Regions from separate parts of the Streptomyces sp. NPDC001393 genome, predicted to be linked through region 1. Evidence: riboswitches for the same ligand, from Rfam matches in the RefSeq annotation. Region 1 holds a riboswitch; each other region holds the start of a gene.
What was found. A riboswitch is a leader RNA that binds a small molecule or an ion and turns the genes downstream of it on or off. The one in region 1 is predicted to bind cobalamin.
Positions count from the first base shown of each region.

Region 2: it holds a riboswitch for cobalamin, as region 1 does, so the genes downstream of both, ACWC2T_RS25380 (cobalamin biosynthesis protein) here and ACWC2T_RS37080 (HoxN/HupN/NixA family nickel/cobalt transporter) in region 1, are expected to answer to the same signal.
Region 3: it holds a riboswitch for cobalamin, as region 1 does, so the genes downstream of both, ACWC2T_RS10995 (ribonucleoside-diphosphate reductase subunit alpha) here and ACWC2T_RS37080 (HoxN/HupN/NixA family nickel/cobalt transporter) in region 1, are expected to answer to the same signal.

Region 1 covers NZ_JBSFIH010000054.1:39,405-48,775, forward strand. The annotation lists gene ACWC2T_RS37070 (cytochrome P450 family protein) at 1-930, shown strand, start outside; gene ACWC2T_RS37075 (L-tyrosine/L-tryptophan isonitrile synthase family protein) at 1,101-2,066, shown strand; gene ACWC2T_RS37080 (HoxN/HupN/NixA family nickel/cobalt transporter) at 2,230-3,339, opposite strand; cobalamin riboswitch at 3,367-3,556, opposite strand; gene ACWC2T_RS37085 (ArsR/SmtB family transcription factor) at 3,636-4,016, shown strand; gene ACWC2T_RS37090 (SDR family oxidoreductase) at 4,474-5,205, shown strand; gene ACWC2T_RS37095 (nitroreductase family protein) at 5,451-5,705, shown strand; partial or broken gene ACWC2T_RS37100 (phosphatase) at 5,999-6,549, opposite strand; gene ACWC2T_RS37105 (hypothetical protein) at 6,701-7,225, opposite strand; gene ACWC2T_RS37110 (CbrC family protein) at 8,022-8,555, shown strand; gene ACWC2T_RS37115 (hypothetical protein) at 8,850-9,089, opposite strand.
Region 2 covers NZ_JBSFIH010000025.1:69,329-78,699, forward strand. The annotation lists gene cobN (cobaltochelatase subunit CobN) at 1-1,755, opposite strand, end outside; gene ACWC2T_RS25375 (cobyric acid synthase) at 1,752-3,284, opposite strand; gene ACWC2T_RS25380 (cobalamin biosynthesis protein) at 3,281-4,252, opposite strand; cobalamin riboswitch at 4,507-4,648, opposite strand; gene ACWC2T_RS25385 (hypothetical protein) at 4,791-5,018, opposite strand; gene ACWC2T_RS25390 (anion permease) at 5,052-6,308, opposite strand; gene ACWC2T_RS25395 (lysozyme) at 6,473-7,228, opposite strand; gene ACWC2T_RS25400 (class II aldolase/adducin family protein) at 7,419-8,081, shown strand; gene ACWC2T_RS25405 (alpha/beta hydrolase) at 8,150-9,277, shown strand.
Region 3 covers NZ_JBSFIH010000007.1:66,072-75,442, forward strand. The annotation lists gene ACWC2T_RS10990 (ribonucleotide-diphosphate reductase subunit beta) at 1-836, opposite strand, end outside; gene ACWC2T_RS10995 (ribonucleoside-diphosphate reductase subunit alpha) at 836-3,220, opposite strand; cobalamin riboswitch at 3,348-3,487, opposite strand; gene ACWC2T_RS11000 (GNAT family N-acetyltransferase) at 3,540-4,046, opposite strand; gene mctP (monocarboxylate uptake permease MctP) at 4,122-5,750, opposite strand; gene ACWC2T_RS11010 (DUF3311 domain-containing protein) at 5,747-6,010, opposite strand; gene ACWC2T_RS11015 (GntR family transcriptional regulator) at 6,169-6,933, opposite strand; gene nagB (glucosamine-6-phosphate deaminase) at 7,102-7,887, opposite strand; gene ACWC2T_RS11025 (TetR/AcrR family transcriptional regulator) at 8,008-8,607, shown strand; gene ACWC2T_RS11030 (sensor histidine kinase) at 8,975-9,371, shown strand, end outside.

The sequences.
Region 1 (9,371 bases):
CGCATGCGGCGTTTCGTCACCGACGCCTTCACTCCGCGCCGGATCGAGAGCCTGCGCCCCCGCCTGCAGGAACTGGCCGACGCGCTGATCGACGCCCTGCCCGAGAGCGGCCCCGCCGACCTCGTCACCGGGTTCGCCGCCCTGTTCCCCTTCCAGGTCCTGGCCGAGGTCATCGGCCTGCCGCAGGAACTGGCGGCGCGCTTCGACCGTGACTGGGGCAAGGTCGTCCAGCCGGTCGGCCCCACCGACCCGGGCCGCCCGCGGTACGAGGCCCGGCTGCACGCACTGCAGCGCTACATCGCGGACGTCGTCGCCCACAAGCGCGAACACTGCGACGACGACCTGCTCAGCCGCCTCGTCGTGGCCCGCGACCATCGTGAACTGTCCCAGGAGGAGCTGGACTCCATGATCTTCCAACTCCTCGTCGCAGGCCAGGAGCCGGTCACCAACCAGATCACGACCGCCCTGATCGCCCTCTTCCGTAACCCGGAACAACTCGCCCGTCTGCGCGACGAGCCGGAGCTCCTGCCCCGCGCCGTGGAGGAACTCCTCCGCTACGACAGCGCCTTCGAGCTCACCACGTGGCGCTTCCTCGACCAGGACGGCGACCTGCACGGCACCGTGGTCCCGGCCGGTGACTCCGTGATCGTCTCCCTGTGCGCCGCCAACCGCGACCCGCGACGCTTCCCCGACCCCGACACCCTGGACCTCGACCGCTCGCCCAACCCCCACCTCGCCTTCGGCCACGGCATCCACTTCTGCCCCGGCGCCGCCCTGGCCCGCGCCGAACTCCAGATCGCCCTCGGCGCCCTCCTGGCCCGCCTGCCCGGCCTCCACCTGGCCATCAGGGACGAAGACATCGAGTGGATCCCGGCCGTCCTGGGCCGCGGCACGCACCGCCTGCCCGTCGGCTACGGCCGACGGCTCTGACATCGACGTACCGCTGACCGGAGCGGCCCACACCGGCCGCCCCGGCCCCGCCTGACCCACGCCCACCGACGCCCCGGCTGACCCACGCCTACCGACCACAGGCGCCTGGCCACCCGCCACGGCGCCATGTCGACGTGCCCTCGTACGTCCCGTGCTCCAGGAGAGACGACATGCCACTGACCACCGCGCCGGACACCCTCCCCACCCGCATCGGCACCGCGATCCTGAACCTGCTTCTGCCCCATCACCGCACGACCGACCGCGCTCCTGTTCCTGTCCCCGCGGAAGCGTTCCCCCATCAGCTGCACCGCATCGCCGACTTCACCCGCGACGGCGTGCCCGTCGTCTTCACCCTGCCCGGCTTCCCGTGCAAGTCCCCCCATCTCGCCAAGGTCCTCGGGCACCTCCCTGACCAGGGCGAACGTCTCTCCCTGACCTTCCTGAACACCCTGTGCACCGAGATCGAGCGGGTCTACCCGCCCGGTGCCCGCGTGATCATCTGCTCCGACGGCCACGTCTTCGGCGACCTCATCGGCGTGCCCGACGAGCACATCGACGCCTACGCCGACGGCCTACGCATGCAGATACGCCAACTGGGCCTGGACAGACTGTCCGTCTTCGACCTGCGCGACGCCCTCGGCGACCTCCCGAACGGCACGAAACGCGCCCGCATCCAGGAGCGCCACGCCCCCTCCCTGGAGGCCCTGCGCGCCGAGGTCCGGGCCGATGACCAGACCCTCGCCCTCTACCGGGGCATCACCCGCTTCCTCGTCGAGGACACCGCCGACTGGACGGGCACCCGCTCCGCCCTCCAACGCGCATGCCGGCAACGGGCGTACGGCGTGATCCAACGCAGCCGCGCCTGGGGCGCCCTGATCGCCGAACACCACCCCCGTGCCGTACGCCTCTCCATCCATCCGCAGCCCGTCGGCGCCCCGAAGTTCGGCATCCGCCTCCTCGACGCGCCGGACGCCTGGACCACTCCCTGGCACTCGGCCGCCCTCCGCCGCGCCGACGCCACCTGGACGCTCATGCCCCGGGCCAAGGCCGCTGAACTCGGACGCCTGGTCGAGCTCGGCGGACGGCCCAGCCACTACGAAACCGAGGTCTGCGGCCATGGTGTTTCGGGGCCTTGACGACGTGCGCACCGGGGGCATGCCCGCGCGTAAGGGCACCGGGCCCGCACCTTCGGCCTGTTGCAGCACCCGGCGCGGACCCGGTGGGCCGCTCGCCACGGCCAGCTTGCCCCGGCCCTGCTGGCCGAGGCGTGTGCCGGTGGCGGCGAGGGGCGCTGTGGCGTCAGGCCGTGTCCGCCGCACGGGCGCGCCAGCGCTCCTCAACCTTCGCCAGACGCCAGTAGCCGATGGCCGCGGCCCAGACGACCACGAACAGGCCGGCGATGACGTAACCGACGTTGTCCAGGTTCAGGCCCGCGATCCAGCCGGAGACGTCATCACTCAGGCCCAGCTTGTCGTGCAGCACCCCGACCAGTTCGATCGTGCCGACGAAGAAGGCCACCGCGATGGAAAGGCCGGTGATGGTGAGGTTGTAGAACACCTTGCGCACCGGGTTGGAGAACGCCCACTGGTAGGCGAAGTTCATGAAGGTGCCGTCGAGAGTGTCGAACAGGCTCATGCCGGCGGCGAAGAGGAGGGGCAGGCACAGGACTGCGTACCAGGGCAGGCCCGCGGCGGCGCCGTTGCCGGCGAGGGCCAGGAGCAGCACCTCGGTGGAGGTGTCGAAGCCGATGCCGAAGAGAAAGCCCAGCGGGAACATCTGGCCGGGGCGGCGGACGGACTTGGTGAGCCGGCCCAGGATGCGGTTCATGAAGCCGCGCGAGTCGAGGTGGGCCTCCAACTCCGCCTCGTCGTACTGCCCTTCCCGCATGGCCCTGAAGACGCGGACGATGCCGAACAGCGCCACGAGATTCAGGGCGGCGATCAGGTAGAGGAAGCCGCCGGAGACCGTCGTGCCCACGGTGCCGAGGACCTGGTGGGTCCGTGAGCCGTCGTTCATCAGGGTGCCGGCGAGCTTGGCGCCTCCGGCGACCAGCGCGGCCATGACGACCACCACGCTGGAATGCCCGAGCGCGAACCAGAAGCCCACCGACACCGGCCGCTTGCCGTCGGCCATCAGCTTGCGGGTGGTGTTGTCGATCGCGGCGATGTGGTCCGCGTCGAAGGCGTGCCGCATGCCGAGGGTGTAGGCCGTGATGCCCAGCCCGACCCCGAACGCCTTGCTGCCGACCTCGTAGTGGCGCGGCACCACGAGCAGGAACAGGATTCCGAAGGCGACCACGTGCAGAGCGACGATCACGGTCAGGAGGCCCGCGGTTCGGACGGTGTCCTCACGCCGCCAGCGGAAGGAAGGGGCGGCGGCGGTTTCGGGCACGCCTTGGGGCACGGTCATACGGTCACGCTCCAGCACCTCGTGGATCAGCTTCGTGGTGCCGTGGCCGGTCTCCTGGCTGACGGGTCACCGCGCCCGCCCCTGCCTTCCCGGCCGCGAGGCCAGTGGCAATGCATGGGGCGGGAGCTCCCCGATCACAGTGGCGAGGGCCGCGCCGGACTGAGCCCCTGAGGGACTGTCACCGGTCTTCCCGAACACCACGGCCTGCCCACCCTAGAAGGCCGGAGGTTGAAGCTGCAAGGCTGCACAACTGATCAGGTATGTTGGTCGGCGTCAGCGGCTGCGATGATGAGTGCATGCATCTCGTCCCCGCGGAACGTGCCGGGCAGCGGACCATCGACGGCCATCGGGTCTGCGACGCCATCGCCGCCGTCGGCGAGCCCGAGCGGGTACGCGCCTGGGCCGACCGCTTCTCGCTGCTCTCCGACCCCGGGCGCCTGTCCCTGCTGCTGGCCCTCCACGAGGCGGGCCCCATCGCCGTCTCCGACCTGGCCGTCGCCACCGGCATGCGGGACACCGCCGTATCCCAGGCACTGCGTCTGCTCCGGGCAGCGGGCGTCGTGGAAGGCGAGAAGGACGGCCGGATCGTGCGCTACCGACTCGTCGACCCCTCGATTTCCGCATTGCTGAAACACTGCGGGTCCCAAGAGGCGGGAGCGGGCGACCTTCTCCCTTAGGAACTGACGGACGACCAGTTCCGCGTCCGACCTGGTTCCGGCTGTCGACAGGGCGGCCCATGACCCTCCTGGCCTGCTTCTTTTTGTGACTCCACGCGCCTTCTCTTGCCGGTCTCCATCGCGCGACCAGCGGCGGCGTGCTCCCGCCCTTCCTGCCCGGCCGGCTGGAACCTCTTGCCTCGGTGATGCCCGCGGGTGTCGGCGTTCGTGCGCTCAACGGGCTGGCCTACTTCCACGAGGACGCAGTGGCGAGCGGCTTCACGGTCCTGTCCGTCTGGGGGGCGTCTGCGTGCTGGCGATCTTCGGACTGGACCGGATCGCTTCCACGACGGCGATCGCGTACGCCGCGTACCGCGTCAGGCCGGCCTGAGCCCGCTGAAACAGATGGGACCAACTCACCCAAATCATTTGTATACGGTATATATCAGACATCGCGCATCTAAGAAGGGAAACTTGCATGAAATTCGCGGTGATCGGCGGAACCGGACTGATCGGGTCACAGGTCGTGGAGAACCTCAGGGCGGCAGGACACCAAGCCGTACCGCACTCCCTGTCCACCGGCGTGAACATCATCACCGGCGAGGGCCTGGAGTGGGCCGTTTCGGGCGCCGACGTGGTCATCAACCTGACGAATTCCCCGACGTTCGACCACGCCTCGCTCGCCTTCTTCCAGACTTCGATGGACAACCTCGTCGCCGCGAGCGAGAAGGCAGGGGTCGGACACTTCGTCATCCTCTCGATCGTTGGCGTGGATCGGGTGCCCGAGCTGGACTACTACCGGGCGAAGGTGCTGCAGGAAGACGTCCTCAAGGCCGGGTCGATCCCCTATTCCATCGTCCGTGCCACGCAGTTCATGGAGTTCATGGACGCGACCCTGGCCATGACCGCCGAGGGCGACACCGTCCGCCTGCCGCGCACACCGATCCAGCCGATCGCCGCCGCGGACGTCGCCGGCGTCGTCGCCGAGGTCGCCGCAGGCAGTCCTCTGAACGGCGTCCTCAACATCGCAGGTCCCGACGTGTACACCCTCGACGAACTCGGGCGCCTCACCCTGACCGCCAAGGGCGATGCCCGCTCAGTCGTCACCGATGACAGCGCCGGCATGTTCGCCGCAGTCCAGGGCGACGCCATCACCGCCCCGAAGGGCGCCCGGATCGCACCCACCCACTACACGGACTGGCTCTCCTGACGGACGCAGCCGGGACACTTTCGATGCCCCGGCTGCGTCATCGCCAGGGTGATATCGGCACCCGGCGCCGCCATCCTCGCCCTCGAATCACTCGATCATGCGATGCGTCTCGGCACCGCCGCGCCCCACGCTGGCGGGGTAGGACTTTCCGGGCGAGGCACCCACCGCACGGTGACCCGTCAGACAGCATCCCGGTACGGCTGCCAGTGGGTCGAGACGCGAGTGGACGAGGGAGACGGGCGATCTTGGACGACTATGAGGCGGTCACCAGCCGACGGGCCGTGCGCGGATTCACCGATCGGCACGTGTCGAATGCGGTACTGGAACGCGTGCTGTCCGCCGCGGCCTGGGCACCGCCCGGATCGAACCTTCAGCCGTGGCACGTCTACGTACTGACCGGCCGGCCACTGGCGGAGCTCAAGAAGCGCGTCGGTGAGCGCGTGGACGCGCCTTCGGCGAGCAGCGCTACGGCGCACTCGGCATTCCCCGCGAGGACTTGAGGCGCGTCCGCATCAACTTCATCAACCGGCAGCCGGCTGGCAGTTACCAGGGCATCCGGTCCGACCGTACCGACTCCGTGTCGCCCCGCCCACTGCGGCGACACGCCATCTCGCGCCCAGGGTAAGGCCGTTGAGGCGGGAGGTAGAACTCGGCCGCGGTAGCGGTTGCGTGGACGCCGAGTTCGGCGGCGACCGCGGCGATCCTCTTGTGGCTGACGGTGAGGCGGGCCTGCCCGTCGGTGCCCAAGGTCGTGCAGCGGGCGTTTCGCACTTCTCGTCGCTCCGTCCGTCTATCAGCCGTACGGCGTCCGGCGCCGATGTTCCAGGACGGCAACGTCCTCCATGATGCCGCCGCCCGGTGCCGTCGGGCGGGCCCAGGTTGCGGCGTTGACGGAGGAACCGGACGCGAAGGCCAGGATGTGCGGGACTGCTTCGCGCAGGCCCTCGAAGCGGCGGTGCACCAGGCAGTTTCCCGGCTCGGCGCCCAGTCGCGCGGCGGCCCGCAGGTACGGAACGGGAGGGGGCTTGCCCTCCGCGACAGCGGCCGAGTCCACGATCAGGCCCGGCACCGGCAGTCCCGTCCGCAGGAAACGCCCGCGCATCCGGTGCTCGTAGTTCAAGGTCACCAGCGCCCACGGCCGCTTCGCCAGGCCGCACAACACCTCTGCCGCACCGTCGAAGGCCGCGTAGCGGCCGGACCGGGCGTCCTCGTCCTCCAGCCGGTGCAGCCTGGCCAGGCTCTCCCGCCGATGGCGACGCGCAGGCCCAGGCGGTCGATCAACGTGCCGTCGACATCGAATACGACGCACCGCGTCTGGCCGGGCTGCACAGATTCACTCGTCAGACATGGATCAGGCCAGACGCTCGGCATCCAGTTGCGGGACAGCTCTGGAAGCGCGGTCCTGACACCTTGGCCGCGCGGCAAGAGGAGTGCGCTGCAGCCCGGTGCAGGCTCCCGTCCTCAGCGGCTCGCTGCGGGACAGGCGCTGAGCAGGTCAGTTGTCGGCTTCGTCCTCCGGGCCGGGCGCGTCGCCGATGGCGACGCGCAGGTCATGCATGCCCTGCAGGATGTCGATGAGGGCTTCTTCCGCCCCGCTCAGAGCGCGTCGGGTTCCCTCCGCATCGCCGCCGTCGGCGTGCACCTGGGCGCTGAGCGCGTACACCGCTGTCATGACGGCGGCGAAGGCGGCCTCCCGGCCGGGAGGCAGTTCTTCCGCCTCGGGTTCGGAGACCTGCAGCGCGGTGCGTTGCAGCCGGTTCGTCAGGACGTTGACCGCGAGGCCGGGATCCGCTCCCACCTGTTCCCCCCAGCCGAGCAAGGTCTCCAGGACATCTTCGATCTCCTCTTCCTCGGTGGTCAGACGGGTTGCGGCGGTGATCTCGAGCTCCACTTTCGCCAACAGACTGCCCAGCAGGTGCAGACGGTCTTCTTCCCGTGGCCCCTCGGGCCGCCTCTCCGGAGCTGCCTCCGGCTCAGCCGCCAGTGCGGCCAGCGCTGCGTAGATCTGCTCAGCATTCACAGGGCGCTCACTACTGATACTCACGCCTTCAGCTTCACCCAGCGAAGCCGTCCCTCCCGCCCAGACACCCTCGACTCCCAGCCGACTTCCACCACCCAGACCAGCGCATGGTCGAGCAGACCGGAGACAGCCAGACGCTGTGGCCCTGTATCGGTTCGACTCTCGCCTTCACCGCGGATGATGTCGACGCGACTGCGGTGGTGCCACTCCCGCACTCGGGGAGTTCACGGCACCGCCATCCAGGCCGAGCACACCCAGAGTCACCCAGCCGGGTCAGAGGGTGCTCCGAGCCATTCCGGAGGCCGCTACCCAGCGGCCACAACCTGGCCGGCTGTGACCTGAGGTGGGTTGGGAAGCAGCGACGCGAGGTTGTCCCGTACGAAGTCCGCCGCCCTGGTGACCGACTCTTCGGCTCCGGCGCGGTCTTCAAAAACGCTGGTGGAAATCATGACTCCGCCCCCGGCATCAACCCAGTAGTAGGCCACGAATCCGGGAACCTGTCGGAGAAGAGGAACGAATCCCTCGTTCACTCGGCGTCCTGCCTCGGCAGGGTCCGTCACCCCTTCGTACCGCCGAACCACTGCGTACACGGCTGATCTCCTCAGGCATGCAAGGTCACCTCATGCAAAACGACATACCCCCCGCTGTGTCCCTCGCTCGCGGGGTGCCCCGAAAGACACTCGGATAGGTGCATTGGTGTCTCACACAACGCGCTTGATCGCGGACCTCCTTGCGGACAGACTGCCCCCATGGGATCAGTAGGCATGGCCACCAGGGCGCAGGCAGGGAAGCGGCGGTGAGTGCCAGCCTGCCCTTCTTCCGCTATCACCCAGACCCTCTCGCAAGCGGGTCCATCCGTGCGGCCGCCGAGACGTGTGCCTGCTGCGAGCGCAGCACGGGCTGGATCTACACGGCGACCTTCTACACGGCCCACGAGGTCAACGGACATTTCTGCCCATGGTGCATCGCAGACGGGAGCGCGGCTGAACGTTTCGCGGGTGAATTCACCGACTCCTACGGGCTTGACGGAGTCAGCGAGGAAGTCTTGCAGGAGGTCACCCGCCGCACCCCTGGCTTCCACGCCTGGCAGGATCCGCACTGGCTCGTCCACTGCCAGGACGCGGCCGCCTTCGTGGGTGAAGTCGGGTACACCGAGCTGGCGGAGCATCCCGAAGCCCTCGACCAGCTGCGGGCCGGCATGCGCGGCGAAGGCTGGCACGACGAAAACCAGCTTGAGCGCTTCCTGACCCACCTGGGCAAGGGGGCAACCGCCATGCTCTTCCGTTGCACCGTCTGCGGGGCGTACATCGCCTATGCCGACGCATCCTGAGGGTCGCCTGTGTTGGGGAGGGCCTTGCGTTCGTGCCAGCACCTCTCGGCTACCGTGCAGACGTAAATGAGATGACCTGCAAGCGGTCCGGACATCGCGGCCATTGCGTCCTTCACGCACTGAACGTTCTGCCGTCCGGCAGAAGCACTGGGCGCAGGCCTTCTGTTGCGGTCGGCAGGGCGGTCAGTGAGAAGGATCGCGCCCTGCTCCTGACCGCCCTGGGGATGGGTGGGTCGACTTCTTCGATATGCGGTTGTGCGGTTGACGGGCAGGAACTACCGTCCCGGGCGCCCGTCAGTTGCAGAAGTTGAGGATGGGGAGGAGACCGTTGCCGCACTGGTTTTCTTCCCCCCCGCCGCCGCCGTGGCCGTAGACCGGCGCGGCCTTTGTGGCGACGTGCGTGGCGGGAGTCGCGGCCACGGCGGATGTGGCAGTTGCCACGCCCGCCGCACAAGCGATGCCCATGGCGGCACTCACCGCGAATACTCGCGGAATCCAGGAAACGGTCTTCTTGGGGTGAGGTGTAGTGTTCATGCACTCACCATGCACACCCTCGCAACTAGTTGCTCGCCGAGCGCATCCGAGCGGGTGAGCCACCCCTAAGGGCGGATCAGAATTCGTTTCGGGGGATGTGCCGACCTCGGCTGATCGCGATACCCAGTGCATCGCTCTGTGAGCATTTTAAGGGTCGCAACGGACAAGGCTCCCAGCCATTGAGTGAGGGTTTGAGACGTGGGGGACATATGTGAGCGAGCGGCAGCGACCGTAGGACACCGAAGTCCGAGGCGCTGAAGAAAGCCCGCTGGCCGCTGACCC
Region 2 (9,371 bases), on a different contig from region 1:
CTCGTCCAGCAGCTGTTCCAGCTTGGCCAGGTCGCCGTAGGTGTCCGCACGTGCCATCGGCGGCACCAGGTGGTCGACCACCGTGGCGTGCCCGCGCCGCTTGGCCTGGGTGCCCTCGCCGGGGTCGTTGACGATGAACGGGTAGATCAGCGGCAGGTCGCCGAGCACGGCGTCCGGCGCGCACCCCCGCGACAGTCCCAGCCCCTTGCCGGGCAGCCACTCCATCGTGCCGTGCTTGCCCATGTGCACGATCGCGTCCGCGCCGAAACTGTTCTCCAGCCACCTGTACGCCGCCATGTAGTGGTGCGACGGCGGCATGTCGGGGTCGTGGTAGATCGCGATCGGGTTCTCGCCGAAGCCGCGCGGCGGCTGGATCATGACGACGACGTTCCCGAACTGCAGGGACGCCAGCACGACGTCGTCGCCGTCGACGTACAGCGAGCCCGGCGGTTCGCCCCACGCCTCCACCATGGCTGCCCTGAGGTCCGCATCGAGCTTGTCGAACCAGGCCCGGTAGTCGGCCAGCGGCACCCGCGCGGGCGCCGCCGCCAGCTGCTCCTCGGTCAGCCACTCCACGTCATGGCCGCCGGCCTCGATCAGCCGGTGGATCAACTCGTCGCCGCCGGAGGGGTATTCGGTGACGCCGTAGCCGGCTTCCCGGAGGGCGTCCAGGACGCGCACCGCCGACGCGGGTGTGTCCAGGCCGACCGCGTTGCCGACCCGGGAGTGCTTGGTCGGGTACGCGGTGAAGACCAGCGCGATCCTCTTCTCGGCGTTCGGCTTGTGCTTCAACCGCGCGTGCCGTAGGGCGATTCCGGCCACCCGCGCGGCCCGCTCCGGATCGGCGACGTACACCGGGACCTCGTCCGGGCCATGCTCCTTGAAGGAGAACGGCACGGTGATCAGCCGGCCGTCGAACTCCGGGATCGCGACCTGCATCGCCGCGTCCATGGGGGAGAGCGCCGCGTCCGACTCCTCCCAGGCCTCTTTCGACGAGGTCAGACAGAGCCCCTGGAGAACCGGGATGTCGAGGTCGGCGAGCGCACCGATGTCCCAGGACTCCTCGTCGCCGCCCGCCGAGGCCTGCGAGGCGTGGGTACCGCCGGCCGCCAGCACGGTCGCGACCAGCGCGTCGGCCTTCGCCAGCAGCTCGTACAGCCCGGCGTCCGCACCGCGCAGCGAACCGCAGTAGACGGGGAGGGCGTTGGCGCCCTTCGCCTCGATGGCGTCGCACAGGGTGTCCACGAAGGCGGTGTTGCCGCTGAGCTCGTGCGCCCGGTAGAAGAGCACGCCCACGGTCGGGCGTCCGTCGACGAGGGCACGATCGCCGTGGACGCCGTACTCCGGCATCTTCCGCGGCTCCTCGAAGCCCTCGCCGGTGAGCAGCACGGTGTCCGACAGGAACCGGGACAGCTCCAGCAGGTTCGCGGGGCCGCCCTCGACCAGGTACTTCAGCGCCTCCGCCACCACACCGGCCGGCACCGACGACTCGGCCATCAGCTCGGCGTCGGGGACGGCCTCGCCGCCCAGCAGCACGGTCGGGACACCGGACGCCCGCAGCACGGCCAGCCCCTCCTCCCAGGCCCGCTTGCCGCCCAGCAGCCGTACGACGGCGAGGTCCGCGCCCTCCAGCAGCTCCGGCAGCTCCTGCTCGACGTCCACCCGCGTCGGGTTGCCGATCCGATAGTCCGCGCCGGAGGCCCGGGCCGCCAGCAGATCCGTGTCGGCGGTCGACAACAACAACACTGTGCTCATGCAGGCGCTCCCGGTGGGATGAAAGGCAGTCCTTGCGGCGCGCCCGACTCGATGAGCCGCCACAGCGCGTCCGTGTCCGCGTGCTGTTCGATCAGGTCGCCGAGCCGGTCGAGCTGCTCCTCGCGCAGCGCGGCGAAGGAGGTGCCGGGTGCGGGCACGAAGCGGCGGCCCGCGGCGGCGGCCACCTCGCGCAGGAAAGCCCGCCGGAAGCCGTCCGACTCGAGCGAACCGTGCCAGTGGGTGCCCCAGGTGTGGCCGACCCGGCAGCCGTCCAGGCTGTGTCCCTTGTCATCAGAGATGAACCCTTCGCCGCCGGTGACTTCGGCGACCCCGTGGTGGATCTCGTACCCCTCGACCCGCTCGCCGAGGGCCTCGCCGGCCGGCCGGGTGAGGGTCTTGTCGCGGGCGAACCGCACCCGCACGGGCAGCACGCCGAGCCCGTCGACCGCGCCGGCGCGCGATTCGACCTCGTCCTCGATGCGCTCGCCGAGGATCTGGAAGCCGCCGCAGATGCCGAGGACCGGGCGTCCTTCGGCGGCCCTTCGGACGAGGGCGTCCGCGAGCCCGCGCTCCCGCAGCCACTCCAGGGCCCGTACGGTCCCGCGCGTGCCCGGGATCACCACCAGGTCGGCGTCCGCCAGCTCCTCCGGGCGGTCCACGAACCGCACCACGACCCCCGGTTCGGCGGCCAGCGCGTCCACGTCCGTGAAGTTGGACATCAGCGGGATCGCGCACACGGCGACGCGCAGTACGTCCTCACCGACGGGCGGCGTCACGGTCGACTCGCGCACGGTGCCGCGCAACGAGACCCGCAGCCCGTCCTCCTCGTCGATGCCGAGCCCGTGCCGGAAGGGCAGGACGCCGTAGGTCCGCCGCCCGGTCAGGCCCTGAAGCATGTCCAAGCCGGGCTCCAGCAGGCTGACATCGCCCCGGAACTTGTTCACGAGGAACCCGGCGACCAGGTCCTGGTCCTCGGGCGAGAGCAGCGCCAGGGTCCCGAAGAAGGACGCGAAGACGCCGCCCCGGTCGATGTCGCCGACGACGAGCACGGGCAGCCGCGCGTTCCGCGCGATCCCCATGTTGACGATGTCGGTCCGGCGCAGATTGATCTCGGCCGGGCTGCCCGCGCCCTCACAGATCACCGCGTCATACGTGCCCCGCAACTCGGCCAGGCAGTCCAGCACCGTGCCGAGCAGCTTCTGCTGGCGTCCGCCGTGGTACCCGCGCGCGCTCAGCTCGCCCACCGGCCTGCCCAGCAGCACCACCTGGCTGCTCTGTTCGCCGCCCGGCTTGAGCAGCACCGGGTTCATCAGCGCGGTCGGCTCGATCCGGCACGCCTGGGCCTGCATGGCCTGGGCCCGGCCGATCTCCGCGCCCTCGCGGGTCACGAAGGAGTTGAGCGACATGTTCTGCGCCTTGAACGGCGCCACCTTCACGCCCTGACGCACCAGCCACCGGCAGATCCCGGCCGTCACGACGCTCTTGCCGGCGTCGGAGGTGGTGCCGGCGACGAGGAGTCCCCCGTTCACTTCCCACGTCCCTTCGGGCTCCTGAGGCTCTTGACGCTGCTGACGAGGAGGCGCGCGGCGACCGTGGTGCCGAGCGCGAGCAGGCCGACGCGGCGGGAGAGCCGTACGGCCCGGTCGATGTCGGAGACCCGGACGGCCCGGCCGGCGTCGCCGTTGAGCACGGGCCGGTGCTCGACGCGGCCGCCGTAGGAGAGCGTGCCCCCCAGGCGGACGCCGAGTGCGCCGGCGAAGGAGGCCTCCACGGGCCCGGCGTTGGGGCTCGGGTGCCTGCGGGCATCGGCCTTCCAGGCGCGCAGGGCACCGAGCGGGTCGGGTCCGGCTGCGGCGGCGAGTACGGCGGTCAGCCGGGCCCCCGGCCAGCCGGACAGGTCGTCGAGCCGGGCGGAGGCCCAGCCGTAGCGGCGGTAGCGGGGGGACCGGTGACCGACCATCGCGTCCAGGGTGTTGACGGCCCGGAAGCCCAGCAGCCCCGGCACCCCGGCCACGGCTCCCCACACCAGGGCGCCCACCACGGCGTCGGAGGTGTTCTCGGCGACCGACTCGACCACGGCCCGGGCGATCCCGTCGGCGTCCAGCGCCTGCGGGTCCCGGCCGCACAGATGCGGCAGCCGGGCGCGGGCCGCCTCGACGTCCCCGAACTCCAGGGCGCGCCCGATCGTGCGGGCCTCCCGGGCGAGCGAGGTACTGCCCACGACCGCCCAGGTGGCGGCGGCGGTCAGCGCGACGGAGGCGGCGGGGGAGGGGCGTACGGCGCGTGCGGCCAGCGTGCCGAGCGCGACGGCGCCACCGGCGCACACGGCGGTGTGCACGGCGCCCCAGCCGCGGTGGTCGTGCCACAACGCGCGGTCCACGGCAGCGGCCGCACGTCCGAACGCGGCGACCGGATGCCCGCGGCGCGGATCGCCGAGGAGCAGATCACCGAGAAGGCCGGCGGCGGCGCCGTACGCGTAACTGCGATCGGCACCCATCGGCTCAGCCGAGGTGGATGGCAGCAGCGCCCCGAAGGGGCGCGGGGCTGAGTGGGACAAGCGGCTGCCGCCGGGATGGGGGTCCCCCCGGGTTCGAGCGAAGCCGAGAACTTGGGGGAGCGACCAGCCACGACGGGCCTGCGGACGACCGACGGCCTGTCGTGGCACTCCCCGCGGAGCGCCTGGTGGTGGTCCTTGTCCTTCGGCAGCCGGGCATGGCGATCGATGTCCTCACTCAGGGTGTCCGCGCCCTGGTTCGACGAGATTCGGCGGTGAGAGTTCCTGGCTCCCGGGGGTTCTTCCCCGGTGACAGTGGCGGGACCGCGCCGGATTCGCACCGGCTTCCTCTCCTGCCGCCGTACATGGCCTGGGCAGTCCACCACGTGCCCCGAAGGGCCGTCAACTTGCCGTTGACCTGCGAGGGGAGAGTGTGCCGATCCCCACATCGTGGGGCGCCCGTGACCTGTGGGCGTGAAAAAGGCTCCCCTCCGTCACGGACGGAGGGGAGCCTTCGGGCTGCCTGGTTCGTGGTGCTCGGTCAGGACTTGGAGACGATGAGGAAGATGCCGTACGCCACCGCCGCCGCGCAGGCCGCGAAGCAGACGTAGGCGCCGGTGACGGCGAGGGTGGCGGAGCCGCCCTGGGCCGCGGCCTTCTCGCGCCGCGCCAGACCGTTGACGCCGAGGGTGAACAGGGCCACCAGGCCCACCGTGAACACGAGGCTGACGCCGATGACGGAGCCGAGGGCCGACCAGTCGATCTTCATGGGTTGCTTCCTTGGTTACCGGTGCGGCCGGGGTCAGACGGTGGCGGCCGGCGGGGCGGCCTCGGGGGCGGGCGCGGGCTCGGCGGCGGCCGGGGAGGGGATCGTGGCCGTCAGGTCCTCGGTGATGGTGCCCGCCGGGGGCGGGGTCACCGCGGCGATGGCGGCGGTCACCACACCGGCAGGCTCCCCGGTCTCGGCCACCACGTTGGTGTGGTCGACGACCTCGCGGCGGGAGATCTTCCAGATCGCGGCGCTCGCGGCGACCAGGAGGACGGCGACCACCGCGGTGCCCCAGTCACCGAGGCCGGTGACGGACTCGGCGCCCGCGCCGACCAGCGCGGCGGCCGGAAGGGTGAGCACCCACGCGATCGCCATGCGGGTCGCGGTGGACCAGCGGACCACCCCGCCCTTGCGGCCGAGGCCCGCGCCCATCACGGAGCCGGAGACGACATGCGTGGTGGACAGGGAGAAGCCCAGGTGGGAGGAGGCCAGGATGGCGGTGGCGGCGCTGGTCTGGGCGGCGAAGCCCTGGCGCGGCTCCAGGTCGGTCAGGCCCTTGCCCATGGTGCGGATGATCCGCCAGCCGCCGATGTAGGTGCCGAGCGCGATGGCCAGGCCGGCGGAGAGGATGACCCAGGTGGGAGGGTTCGAGCCCGGGGCGATGGCACCGCCCGCGATCAGCGCGAGAGTGATGACGCCCATCGTCTTCTGCGCGTCGTTGGTGCCGTGGGCGAGGGAGACCAGGCCGGCGGAGGCGATCTGCCCGGCGCGGTAGCCCTTGCGGGTGGCCTCGCCCTCGGCCTTGCCGCCGATGCCGTAGGAGAACCGGGTGGCCAGCATCGACGCGACGCCCGCCACGACCGGCGCGGCGACCGCCGGGAGCAGCACCTTGGTGACCAGGACGTCGCCGTGCACGGCGCCGAGGCCGGCGGAGGCGACGGTGGCGCCGATCAGGCCGCCCATCAGGGCGTGCGAGGAACTGGAGGGGAGGCCCACCAGCCAGGTCACGAGGTTCCAGAGGATCGCGCCGACCAGGGCGGCGAAGATGACCTCGGGACGGATGCCCTTCTCGTCGACGAGACCCTTGGAGATCGTGTTGGCGACCTGCACGGAGAGGAAGGCGCCCACCAGGTTCAGGGCGGCGGACATGGCCACCGCGATCCTGGGCTTCAGGGCGCCTGTGGAGATGGTGGTGGCCATCGCGTTGGCGGTGTCGTGGAAACCGTTCGTGAAATCGAACGCGAGAGCGGTTACTACCACTATCGCGAGGATCAGCGAGAAGCTTTCCATTTACCCAGGCAATCGTTCGAGGTCATTGGGTGGACGACCGTAGGCAACCTGGGTGAACGGAAGATGAACTGAGTCGTACGCCAGGGTGTCTGCGGAGGGGGATTACGGTTCCGTGGAGGGGGAGTGCGGTTCCGCTCGGCCCCGGTGTCCCAGGCGTCCCTTGGCTACCGACCGCGCGCGAAGGTCCGCAGCCGGCTCCCGGTGCCGTTGAAGAGATCCTGGTCACCCGGCAGCCGGCCCCCGCTGCCGAACTGCCAGAACGTCCAGTACCGCCACCCGCCCGGCAGCTTCCCCGGCCGCGAGGTGCCGTGCCGGGCGATCCACAGGGCGTGGCTCTTCGAGAACGCACGGCTGTTGCCGGTGCACAGCCGCCACCACTGGGTCGTCGTGTAGATCACCGGGCGGCGGCCGGTCTCCCGCTTGACCTCGTCGCTGAAGGACCGGATCCAGCGGACCATCCGCGTCCTGCCCAGCCCGTAGCACTTGTGCCTCTTGCTGTACGGGTTGTACTCGATGTCGAGCGCGGGCGGCAGCGTCCGGCCGTCCGCCCGCCAGTCCCCGCCGTGCCGCACGAAGTAGGCGGCCTGCCGGGCGCCGGAGGACCTGTCCGGCCGTGCGAAGTGGTACGCGCCCCGGTACAGGCCCTCCTTGCGCGCACCGTCGTACTGCTGGGAGAAGTAGGGGTTGCGGTAGTCCGTGGACTCGGTCGCCTTGACGTATACGAACCGCGCGCCCCTGGACCGGGCGGCCGCCCAGTCGACGCGCTTCTGGTGCGAGGAGACGTCGTGTCCCCGGGGCTTGGCCGCGGCCAGCGCCAGAGGTCCGGCCGCCGCGGGCGCGGTGCCCGCGAGGGCGAGCGCCGCCGTGGCCGCCACGAGAACACCGGCGCGGCGACGGAGATGAGTGCGTACCTGGGCCATGTGTCTCCCCGGGTCGGCGGACGAGATCTCGCCCGGCGGGCCAGGCAGCCCATTGAAGGCCCGGCGATCAACGAATCGGCGCCTCATGTGCGGCGATTCCTGCCGACAACCACCCGTTCGGGGGTGCGCGCTCGCGGCCGGAAGCGGCCGCCCGCCCTCTCCTTGTGGGCGCGGCTGGCAGGATCGCGGCATGGCTGAACAGCGGCGGGACGCGGAACGGGAACGGACCTGGGCGGAACTGGTCGCGACGGCGCGGCGGACCGTAGCCGACGGGCTGGTGGTCGGCACCTCCGGGAACGTCTCGGCGCGCGTCGGCGACCTGGTGCTCGTCACCCCCTCCGGTGTGCCGTACGACCGGCTCACCCCGGACGACATCACCGGCGTCGACCTCGCCGGACGCCAGGTGCTCGGCACGCTGGTGCCGACCAGCGAGCTGCCCATGCACCTCGCCGTCTACCGCAGCACCGACGCCCGCGCGGTCGTCCACACCCACGCCGTGCACGCGACCGCGGTCTCCACACTCGTGCCCGAGCTGCCGCTGGTCCACTACATGGCCGCCGCCCTCGGCGGCCCCGTGCGCGTTGCCCCCTATGCCACGTACGGCACCGACGAACTCGCCGGGAACATGCTCCGCGCCCTGGCCGGCCGTTCCGGCTGCCTGCTGCAGAACCACGGCACGATCACCTACGGCGCAGGCCTCGACCAGGCCTACGACCGCACCGCCCAGCTGGAGTGGATGTGCCGCCTGTGGCTGACGGCGTCCTCGGTGCCGGGCCTGACCCCCACCCTGCTGACGGAGGCACAACTGGCCGAGGCGGGGGAGCGATTGCGGGGGTACGGCCAGCGGAGGTAAATCCCGAGCCTCCTTCGCCCCTCGCCGCTCCGCTGGCCGGTGATGGCAACCCCCACGACACTGGACCCGTGCGCACCGTCAAAGCGACCGCCCTCACCACGGCCATAGCCGCCGGCATGGCCATGGCTTCCGTCGCCGCCGGCCGGATCGCCAGCGACGCCGCGCTGAAGGCGCCCGCGGGCCGCCCGCTGCCCACCGAGCCCCGTCTCACCGTGCACGGCACCGCCGCCGGCCAGATCACCCTCACCCGCGACCTGGCCTCGCTGCGCCCCGGCACCTACGGCCTCGTCGGCGACGGTTCCCACGCGGTCGCCGGCCCCGTCCTGGCGGCGGCCCGGCACGAGGCCGACACCGTCGTACGCCGCCTGGAACGCGTCACCCACGGCACCTTCGCCCCCGGCGACGCGGTGTGGCTCACCCCGAACCTGCACATCGGCGACCCCGGCACCGCCCTCGGCCTCGACCACGCCGACATCGACGTGCCCGGCGAACTCGGCGAGCTGCCCGCCTGGTTGGTGCCCGGCGCCCGGGAGACCTGGGTGATCGCCGTGCACGGCCTCGGTGCCACCCGGGAACAGGCCATGAACCTCATGGCCCCCCTGCATGCCCGCCGGGTGCCGGTGCTCGCCCTCGCCTACCGGGGCGACCCCGGTGCCCCGCGCCCGCCGGACGGCCTGAACCACCTCGGCGAGACCGAGTGGCGCGACCTGGACGCGGCGATCCGCTACGCCGTCCGCCGCGGCGCCCGCCGCGTCGTCCTGCTCGGCTGGTCCACCGGCGCCACCATGGCCCTGCGCGCCGCCGAGCACTCCCCGGTGCGCGAGCGCATCGCCGGACTGGTCCTCGACTCGCCGGTGCTCAGCTGGGAGGCCACGCTGCGCGCCCTCGCCCGGGCCCGCCGCACCCCGCCGCCGCTGCTGCCGCTCGCGGTGCGCGCCGCCCAGGGCCGGACCGGCCTGCACGCCGACCGGGTCCCCGAGCTCACCGACCCCGGTCTGCTCACCGTGCCGACCCTGATCTTCCACGGGCCCGACGACGCGGTTGCCCCATGGGAGTTCACCCGCCGGCTCGCCCGCAGCCGCCCCGATCTCGTCGCCCTGCACACCGTGCCGCAGGCCCCGCACGCGGCGATGTGGAACGCCGACCCCAAGGAGTACGAGGAGCGGCTGCGCCGCTTTCTGACCCCGCTGGTGTGAGCATGCTCCGGGCCTCGGGCAGGCGCCGGAAGGCCCGGTGCCGGACATTCCGTTTAAGGCCGTACGACTGGCCTGATCACCACGCTCGCCCCGC
Region 3 (9,371 bases), on a different contig from region 1:
CACTCCAGGTACTGCCGCATTGACTCGGTGTTCATGCCCGGCAGGCCGTCCCCGCACAGGTCACGCGCGAACTGCAGCTCGGCCTCGACGGCCTCCTTCAGCATGTCGGTGACCTGCTGCCCCAGCTCGCCGTCGAACAGGTCCGGCTCCTCCTTGCGGACCGTGTCGACCACGTCGAAGGCGAAGGACATGTGCATCGTCTCGTCGCGGAACACCCAGTTGGTGCCGGTGGCGAGACCGTGCAGCAGGCCCCGGCTGCGGAACCAGTAGACGTAGGCGAAGGCGCCGTAGAAGAACAGGCCCTCGATGCAGGCGGCGAAGCAGATCAGGTTGAGCAGGAAGCGCCGGCGGTCGGCCTTCGTCTCCAGCCGCTCCAGCTTCTCCACCTCGTTGATCCACTTGAAGCAGAACTGCGCCTTCTCGCGGATGGAGGGGATGTTCTCCACGGCCGCGAAGGCCGCCGCGCGGTCGTCCGGGTCGGGCAGGTAGGTGTCCAGGAGCGTCAGATAGAACTGGACGTGCACGGCCTCCTCGAAGAGCTGACGGCTCAGGTAGAGCCGCGCCTCGGGGGAGTTGATGTGCTTGTACAGCGTCAGCACCAGGTTGTTGGCGACGATCGAGTCACCGGTCGCGAAGAAGGCGACCAGACGGCCGATCAGGTGCTGCTCCTCGGGCGTCAGCTTCGCGAGGTCGGCGACGTCCGAGTGGAGGTCGACCTCCTCCACGTGCCAGGTGTTCTTGATCGCGTCCCGGTAGCGCTCGTAGAAGTCCGGGTAGCGCATGGGGCGCAGGGTGAGTTCGAAGCCCGGGTCGAGAAGGTTGGCGTTACGGGTCATTACTGGCAGGCCTCGCAGGACTCGGGGTTTTCCAGGGAGCAGGCGACCGCGTCGGGGTCGGCGACCTGCTGGACGGGGATGGTGGCGGGGGTCTGCGCCCGGGCCGCGCGGGCGATGCGGGTCGCCGGGCGGGAGCGCAGGTAGTACGTCGTCTTCAGCCCGGACTTCCAGGCGTACGCGTACATCGAGGAGAGCTTGCCGATGGTCGGCGTCTCCATGAAGAGGTTCAGGGACTGGGACTGGTCCAGGAAGGGAGTGCGGGCGGCGGCCATGTCGATCAGCCCGCGCTGCGGGATCTCCCATGCCGTGCGGTACAGCGCGCGCACGTCCTCGGGGATCCAGGCGAAGCCCTGCACCGAGCCGTTGCTGTCCCGCAGCGCCTCCCGGGTGCGGGCGTCCCACACGCCGAGGTTCTTCAGGTCCTGCACCAGGTAGGAGTTGACCTGCAGGAACTCCCCGGACAGCGTCTCGCGCTTGAACAGGTTCGACACCTGCGGCTCGATGCACTCGTACACGCCCGCGATGGAGGCGATGGTGGCGGTGGGCGCGATGGCCAGCAGCAGGGAGTTGCGCAGGCCGACCTCGGCGATCCGGCTCCGCAGCGCCTCCCACCGCTCCGGCCAGGTCAGTTCGACGCCGTAGTGGTCGGGATGCAGCACGCCCCGGGCGGTACGGGTCTTCTCCCAGGCCGGCAGCGGGCCGCTGCGCTCGGCGAGGTCGGCGGAGGCCTCGTACGCGGCGAGCATGATCCGCTCGGCGATCCGGGTGGACAGGGCCTTGGCCTGAGGTGAGTCGAAGGGCAGGCGCAGCTTGAAGAAGACGTCCTGCAGACCCATCGCGCCGAGGCCGACGGGGCGCCACTTGGCGTTCGACCGTCCCGCCTGCTCGGTCGGGTAGAAGTTGATGTCGACCACGCGGTCGAGGAAGGTGACGGCGGTGCGGACGGTGTCGTCCAGCCGCGCCCAGTCGATGTCCCCGGTCGCCGTGTCGACAAAGGCACCGAGGTTCACGGACCCCAGGTTGCAGACCGCTGTCTCCCCGTCGTCCGTGACCTCCAGGATCTCCGTGCAGAGGTTGGAGGAGTGGACGACGTGCCCCGGCAGGGCCGTCTGGTTGGCGGTGCGGTTGGCGGCGTCCTTGAAGGTCATCCAGCCGTTGCCGGTCTGCGCGAGGGTGCGCATCATCCGGCCGTACAGCTCACGCGCCGGCATGGTCTTCTTCGCCAGGCCCGCCTGCTCGGCCTTGCGGTAGGCGGCGTCGAACTCCTCGCCCCACAGGTCGACCAGCTCCGGCACGTCCGCCGGGGAGAACAGCGACCACTGCCCGTCGGCGCCCACCCGGCGCATGAACTCGTCCGGGACCCAGTGCGCGAGGTTCAGGTTGTGCGTGCGGCGCGCGTCCTCACCGGTGTTGTCCCGCAGTTCCAGGAACTCCTCGATGTCGGAGTGCCAGGTCTCCAGGTAGACGGCCGCGGCGCCCTTGCGCCGGCCGCCCTGGTTCACGGCGGCCACCGAGGCGTCCAGGGTCTTCAGGAACGGCACGATGCCGTTGGAGTGCCCGTTGGTGCCGCGGATCAGCGAACCGCGGCTGCGGATCCGGGAGTACGACAGACCGATGCCGCCGGCGTGCTTGGAGAGCCGGGCCACCTGGTGGTAGCGGTCGTAGATGGAGTCCAGCTCGTCCAGCGGGGAGTCGAGGAGGTAGCAGGACGACATCTGCGGGTGGCGCGTGCCGGAGTTGAAGAGCGTGGGGGAGGACGGGAGGTAGTCGAGGCGGCTCATGAGCCCGTAGAGCGCGGCCACTTCGTCCACGGAACGGGCCGTGTCGTCCTCGGCCAGGCCGCTCGCGACCCGCAGCATGAAGTGCTGGGGCGTCTCGATGACCTTGCGGGTGATCGGGTGCCGGAGAAGGTAGCGGCTGTGCAGGGTGCGCAGGCCGAAGTAGCCGAAGCGGTCGTCGGCCCCACGGTCGACCAGCGCGTCGAGCCGCTCGGCGTGCAGCCGTACGAACTCGGCGGTGCGGTCGGCGATGAGCCCCTCGCGGTGCCCCACGGCCACCGACCCGGTGAAGGACGACACGCCCTGCGAGGCGGCCTCGGCGCGGATGGAGAGGGTCAGCAGCCGGGCGGCCAGCCGGGAGTACGCGGGGTCCTCGGAGATGAGCCCGGCCGCGGCCTCCGTGGCCAGCTCGCGCAACTCCGCCTCGTCGGCCTTCGCCGACCGGCCGCGCAGCGCGGCGGCGGCGACCCGGCCGGGGTCGGCGTCGGGCAGGTCGGCGGTCAGCTCGGTCAGGGTCCGCAGCAGCGCGGTACCGGGACCGTCGGTCTCCAGGCCGGTGGCTGAAACGCCGTCGGCTGAAGCCGGGTCTGCTGGCGCGATGGTCACGTGGGGCTCTCCCTCGCTCGGCACGGGGGCCTTGCGGAGGGCAGGCGGCAGCCACGAGCGCACACGGCGTCGCGTCCACCGGCCCATTCCACGAGGCCCGGACGTCGGAAGTCACCCGGGCCGGACGGCCGGGCGCACGCTGCCGGCAGGTCCTCGGACTGACTCCTGTGCACGGCGTTTGCGGGAACGGACATGCACAAGTACACCGTTGCGGGACAGTTCCGGATTCGCACCGGATTCCCCTGCGGCGACAGCGAGGATGAGCATACATCTAGTGCCGGGCTGTCGTGTCACCCCCAGATGTTGTGTCGTGGCGGTGTCACAGCGTCAACTCGTAGGTGAGGAGAGTGAGGTCGAGCTGCTCGGGCAGCGGATTCCAGTCCCGCTCGGGTGTGCGAACGAAACCCAGTCGTTCGTAGATGCGGTGGGCGGCGTGCATGGTGCGCTGGGTCGACAGCACGATGGCCCGGCAGCCCTCGATGGCCCGTGCACGGTCGATACAGGCCCGCACGAGGGCCTCCCCGGCGCCCTGGCCGCGCGCCACGTGGGCTACCGCCAGCATCCGCATCTCGGCCTCTCCGGGGCGGGCGATGTCGGCCATCGGCCCGGGGGACGGCACGAAGGTGACCCCGCCGAGGAGGGTGTCATTCCGTATGGCTGCGAGCACGTCGGCCGAGGCCGCTCTGCCGCAGACGTCGCGCAGCTCGTCGAGGTAGGCGTCGTTCTCCCCGAAGTCGAGGAGGCCGTCCTGGAGGTAGGCCTGGGCGGTGATCTCGCCGAGGGCGTCGTACTCGTCGGGGGCGGCACGCCGGATCACGATGTCCATGGCACCGAGTCTGCCGGACGGGTACGACAACGGGCCGCCGGAGTTTCCTCCGGCGGCCCGTCGTACGGCAGTCGCTCAGTGACCGGCACCCGCAGTGGCCGGTGGCAGCTCCACCTGGACCCCGGGGTCTCCCGCGTCCGCCGTGTAGTCCTCCGGACTGGTCTCGTCGACGCCCTCGGGGGCCTTCACGGCCTTCAGGACGAAGGTGAGGACCACCGTGACCACGACGTTGAGGACGAACGCCGTGAGGCCGATGTAGCCGATCTCGCCGAGGCCGGGGATCTCCTTCGCCGAGCCGCCGAAGTGCTTCTGGGTCGGGGAGGCGACGCCGTACGCGGCGACCGTGCCGTACACCATGCCGACCGCCCAGCCGGCGAGCAGGGCCCAGCGGTGGAACCAGCGGGTGAACAGGCCGCCGACCAGGGCCGGGAAGGTCTGCAGGATCCAGATGCCGCCCAGCAGCTGGAAGTTGATCGCGACCGTCTTGTCCATGGTGAGGACGAAGACCAGCGCGCCGACCTTCACCAGCAGCGAGACGAACTTGGAGACCTGCGCCTCCTGCTTCGGCGTCGCGTCCGGCTTGATGAAGTCCTTGTAGATGTTGCGGGTGAAGAGGTTGGCGGCGGCGATGGACATGATGGCCGCCGGGACCAGCGCGCCGATGCCGATCGCCGCGAAGGCGACGCCCGCGAACCAGCTCGGGAACATGTCCTCGAACAGCTGCGGGATCGCCAACTGGCCGTTCCTGACCTTCACTCCGGCCGCGATCGCCATGAAGCCCAGCAGGGCCAGCAGGCCGAGCATCAGGGAGTACAGCGGCAGGATCGTGGTGTTGCGGCGGATCACCTCACGGCTCTTGGAGGACAGGGTCGCGGTGATCGAGTGCGGGTACATGAAGAGCGCGAGGGCGGAGCCCAGGGCCAGGGTGGCGTAGGTCCACTGGCCTGCCGCCGGCGGCACGAGCGCCCCGCGGGGCTTGCCCGTGGCCGGGTTGACCTGGCTGAACGCGTGGGCCGCCTTGGCGAAGACGTCGTCGAAGCCGCCCAGCTTGATCGGGATGTAGATGATCGCCACCGCGATGACGATGTAGATCAGCGCGTCCTTGACGAAGGCGATCAGGGCGGGGGCCCGCAGGCCGGAGGAGTAGGTGTACGCCGCCAGGACGCCGAAGGCGATCAGCAGGGGCAGGTCCCGCACGAACCAGTTGGTGCTGCTGTCGCCGCCGACGCCCATCACGTCCAGTACCGCCTGGATGCCGACGAGCTGCAGCGCGATGTACGGCATCGTCGCCAGGATGCCGGTCAGCGCCACCGCCAGCGACAGCCCCTTGGAGCCGAAGCGGCCCCGGACGAAGTCGGACGTGGTGACGTACCCGTGGCGGTGGCTGACCGACCACAGGCGGGGCAGGAAGGTGAAGATCAGCGGGTAGACCAGGATCGTGTACGGCACCGCGAAGAAGCCGGCCGCGCCCGCCGCGTAGATCGCCGCCGGTACGGCGACGAAGGTGTACGCCGTGTACAGGTCGCCGCCGAGCAGGAACCAGGTGATCCAGGTGCCGAACGACCGCCCGCCCAGGCCCCATTCGTCCAGGGAGTGCTCGTTCTCGGCCTTGCGCCAGCGCGCGGCGAGGAAGCCCATGACCGTGACGGCCAGGAAGAAGAAGATGAAGACGCCGAGCGCGACGCCGTTGACGCCGTTCTTCACTGCGCCTCACCGCCCTTCTGGGAGGCGCGGGAGCGCTGGTCGCGCTTCCAGAGCTGGTGGGCCGTCATGGTGAGCGCCGTCGAGATCAGCACCCAGAGCATCTGGTACCAGTAGAAGAACGGGATCCCGATGAAGGCGGGGTCCGTCTTGGCGTAGGAGCCGACCCAGAGCATCGCCACGAAGGGCGCGACCAGACACAGGGCGATGATCACCCGTACCGGTGTGACGACCGGGGGTCTCACTTCAGGCGTTTCGGACATGCCACGGCTCTCCGTCCCCTCGCTGATCACCTGTGTAATGCGCAGGCAATCTAGGTGACGGTGTCATGGAAGCGGAAGACCTCGTCCGCATATCGGTATGTCGATTCAGCGAACGTCCACAGGTCCCACCCGCCTTGCTCCGCAGGCCGCTTGGGCTTCTACTCCGCAGGCCGCTTGAGCCTCGCCACGAACTTGTAGCGGTCGCCGCGGTACACCGACCGCACCCACTCCACCGGCTTGCCCTCGTGGTCCAGGGAGTGGCGGGAGAGCATCAGCATCGGCAGGCCCACGTCGGTGCCGAGCAGGCCCGCCTCGCGCGGGGTGGCCAGCGAGGTCTCGATGGTCTCCTCGGCCTCGGCGAGGTGGACGTCGTAGACCTCGGCGAGCGCGGTGTAGAGGGACGTGTACTTCACCAGGGAGCGGCGCAGCGCCGGGAAGCGCTTGGCGCTCAGGTGGGTGGTCTCGATGGCCATCGGCTCGCCGTTGGCCATGCGCAGCCGCTCGATGCGCAGCACCCGTCCGCCGGCGGCGATGTCGAGCAGCTCGGCGAGCCGGTCGTCGGCGGTGATGTAGCCGACGTCCAGCAGCTGCGAGGTGGGCTCCAGGCCCTGGGCGCGCATGTCCTCGGTGTAGGAGGTGAGCTGGAGCGCCTGGGAGACCTTGGGCTTGGCGACGAAGGTGCCCTTGCCCTGGATGCGTTCCAGGCGCCCCTCGACCACCAGTTCCTGCAGGGCCTGGCGGACGGTGGTGCGGGAGGTGTCGAACTCGGCCGCCAGCGTGCGCTCGGGCGGGACCGGCGTGCCCGGCGCCTGGGTCTCCGTCATGTCGAGCAGGTGCTTCTTCAGGCGGTAGTACTTGGGCACGCGCGCCGTACGGACGGTCGTCCCGGCCTCGTTCTCCGCACTGCTGACGTCGGTGGTCATGCTCTGCCTTCCCGGCTCCGGATGCCGAAAGCGACCGACTGACATCGGCCACGGTTCACATCGTGGCACGGGTTCTTCTGTCAGGACTCCACCCGCACGCTCCGTGATCTCCTCTATATACAGTGGTGACCGGGGTTGGTCTAGTCCATCGGGCGCGGGCGGGCGGCGTCAGATCCCCTGCCAGTCCGGCTTGCCCGCGTACGTGTGCCGGAAGTAGTCGGCCAGCTTCAGCTTGGACGCCGCCGCCTCGTCGGCGACCACCGTGGCGTGCGGGTGCAGCTGGAGCGCGGAGGCCGGGCAGACGGCCGCGACCGGGCCCTCGACGGTCGCGGCGACCGCGTCCGCCTTGCCCTCGCCGGTCGCCAGCAGCACCAGGTGGCGGGCCTCCAGGATGGTGCCGATGCCCTGGGTGACGACGTGGTGCGGCACCTGCTCGATGTCGCCCTCGAAGAAGCGGGCGTTGTCGACGCGGGTCTGCTCGGTCAGTGTCTTGATCCGGGTGCGCGAGGCCAGCGACGAGCAGGGCTCGTTGAACCCGATGTGCCCGTCGGTGCCGATGCCCAGCAGCTGCAGGTCCACCCCGCCGGCCTCGGCGAGCGCGCGGTCGTACGCCGCGCAGGCCGCCCGGATGTCGTCGGCCGTGCCGTCGGGCCCGAGGAACTTGTCCATGCCGATGCCGAGCGGCTGAAGGACCTCCCGGCGCAGCACGGAGCGGTAGGACTCGGGGTGGTCGGCGGGCAGTCCCACGTACTCGTCGAGCTGGGCTATGCGGGCCCGCGAGGTGTCCACGGCGCCGGAGCGCACCTTCGCGGCCAGCGCCTGGTAGACGGGCAGCGGGGTCGAGCCGGTGGCCACGCCGAGCAGGGCGTCGGGCTTGCGTCGCAGCAGCTGTGCCATGGCCTCGGCGATGAGCTCGCCGCCCGCCGCGGCGTCCGGAACGATGACAACTTCCACGCTGGGCCTGCCGTTCTGAAGTGGGCTCTGGACGTCTATGTGGTTTAGACCAATCTAACAGAACCGGGTCCGTCGCGGACTGCCTCCGCATTTCTCTAAGGTCCGCTATAAAATGGCTCCATGGTGATCTCCAGATCGCGTGGCCGCCCTCGCTCCTTCGATCGTGCCACCGCCCTGGAGAAGGCGCTCATGGCCTTCTGGGAACACGGCTACGAGGCCACCTCGGTAGCCGACCTCACCCGGATCATGGGCATCGGCGCCCCGAGCCTGTATGCGGCCTTCGGCGACAAGCGGACGTTGTTCGAGGAGGTCGTGCGGCTCTACACCGACACCTACGGCGCCTTCGGTGAGCGGGCCCTCGCGGAGGAGCCCACCGCCCGCGCCGCCGTCGGGCGCATGCTGCGCGAGGCCGCCGCCGAGTACACCGACCCCGCCCATCCCCACGGCTGCCTGGTCGTGCACGCCGCCACCAACTGCACCAGTCCCGAGGTGGCAGGGGCGCTGCGCGAGCGGCGCAACGCGAACATCGCCGCCGTCGAGTCACGGATCCGGGCGGACGTCGCGGCGGGACGGCTCCCGGCGGGCACCGACGCCGCCGCCCTCGCCCGGCACACCGCGGCCATGATCCAGGGCATGTCCCAGCAGGCGCGCGACGGAGCGAGCCGTACGGAACTGGAAGCACTCGCGGAAATTGCCCTGTCCATCTGGCCCCAAGGGTGACCCGCGCGGGCTAGGCTGCGTGGCATCGGGTGTCATCCGTGTCGTGCACCTGACTTCGTGCGTGCCGACAACACCATGGACATACGGTTGTGGTCTAGTCCAGAATCGAAATGGACATCCAACTGAACAAGCCTCCGCCTTCCCCGCACAGGAAGGCGGATCGAGGAACCGGAGCTCTCTGCCCTGACTGCCCCGGCTCCTCGACCTTCGGCCGACCGGGACCGCACACCCCGCGGCCGATGATGCTCCGGGCTGCGGTGCCGGGAGGGTTGAGGGTCCCTTCCAGGCGCCGCGGCCCGCGGGTGTTCCAGAGCCCGCTCGCGGCTGGTTTTCGGCCACCTTCACACGTCCGGGTACGCTCGCAGACGTGCCCTCCATGAACGAACTGGTCCGCCAGCACACCGCCCTCGACGACTCCGACCTCGAGTGGCTCCATCTGCTGGTCTCGGAGTGGCAGCTGCTCTCCGACCTCTCCTTCGCGGACCTGGTCCTGTGGGTCCCCACCCGGGACGGCACCCGGTACGTCTCCGTCGCCCAGATGCGCCCCAACACCGGCCCCACCTCCTACCAGGACGACATGGTCGGCCACCTGGTCCCGCGCGGCCGGCGGCCCATGCTGGACGCGGCGCTGGACGAGGGCCGGATCGTGCGCGAGGGCGACCCGGAGTGGCGCGAAGAGGTCCCCGTACGGGTCGAGTCCATCCCCGTGCGCCGCGAGGGCCGCGTCCTCGGGGTGATCGCCCGCAACACCAACCTGCTCACGG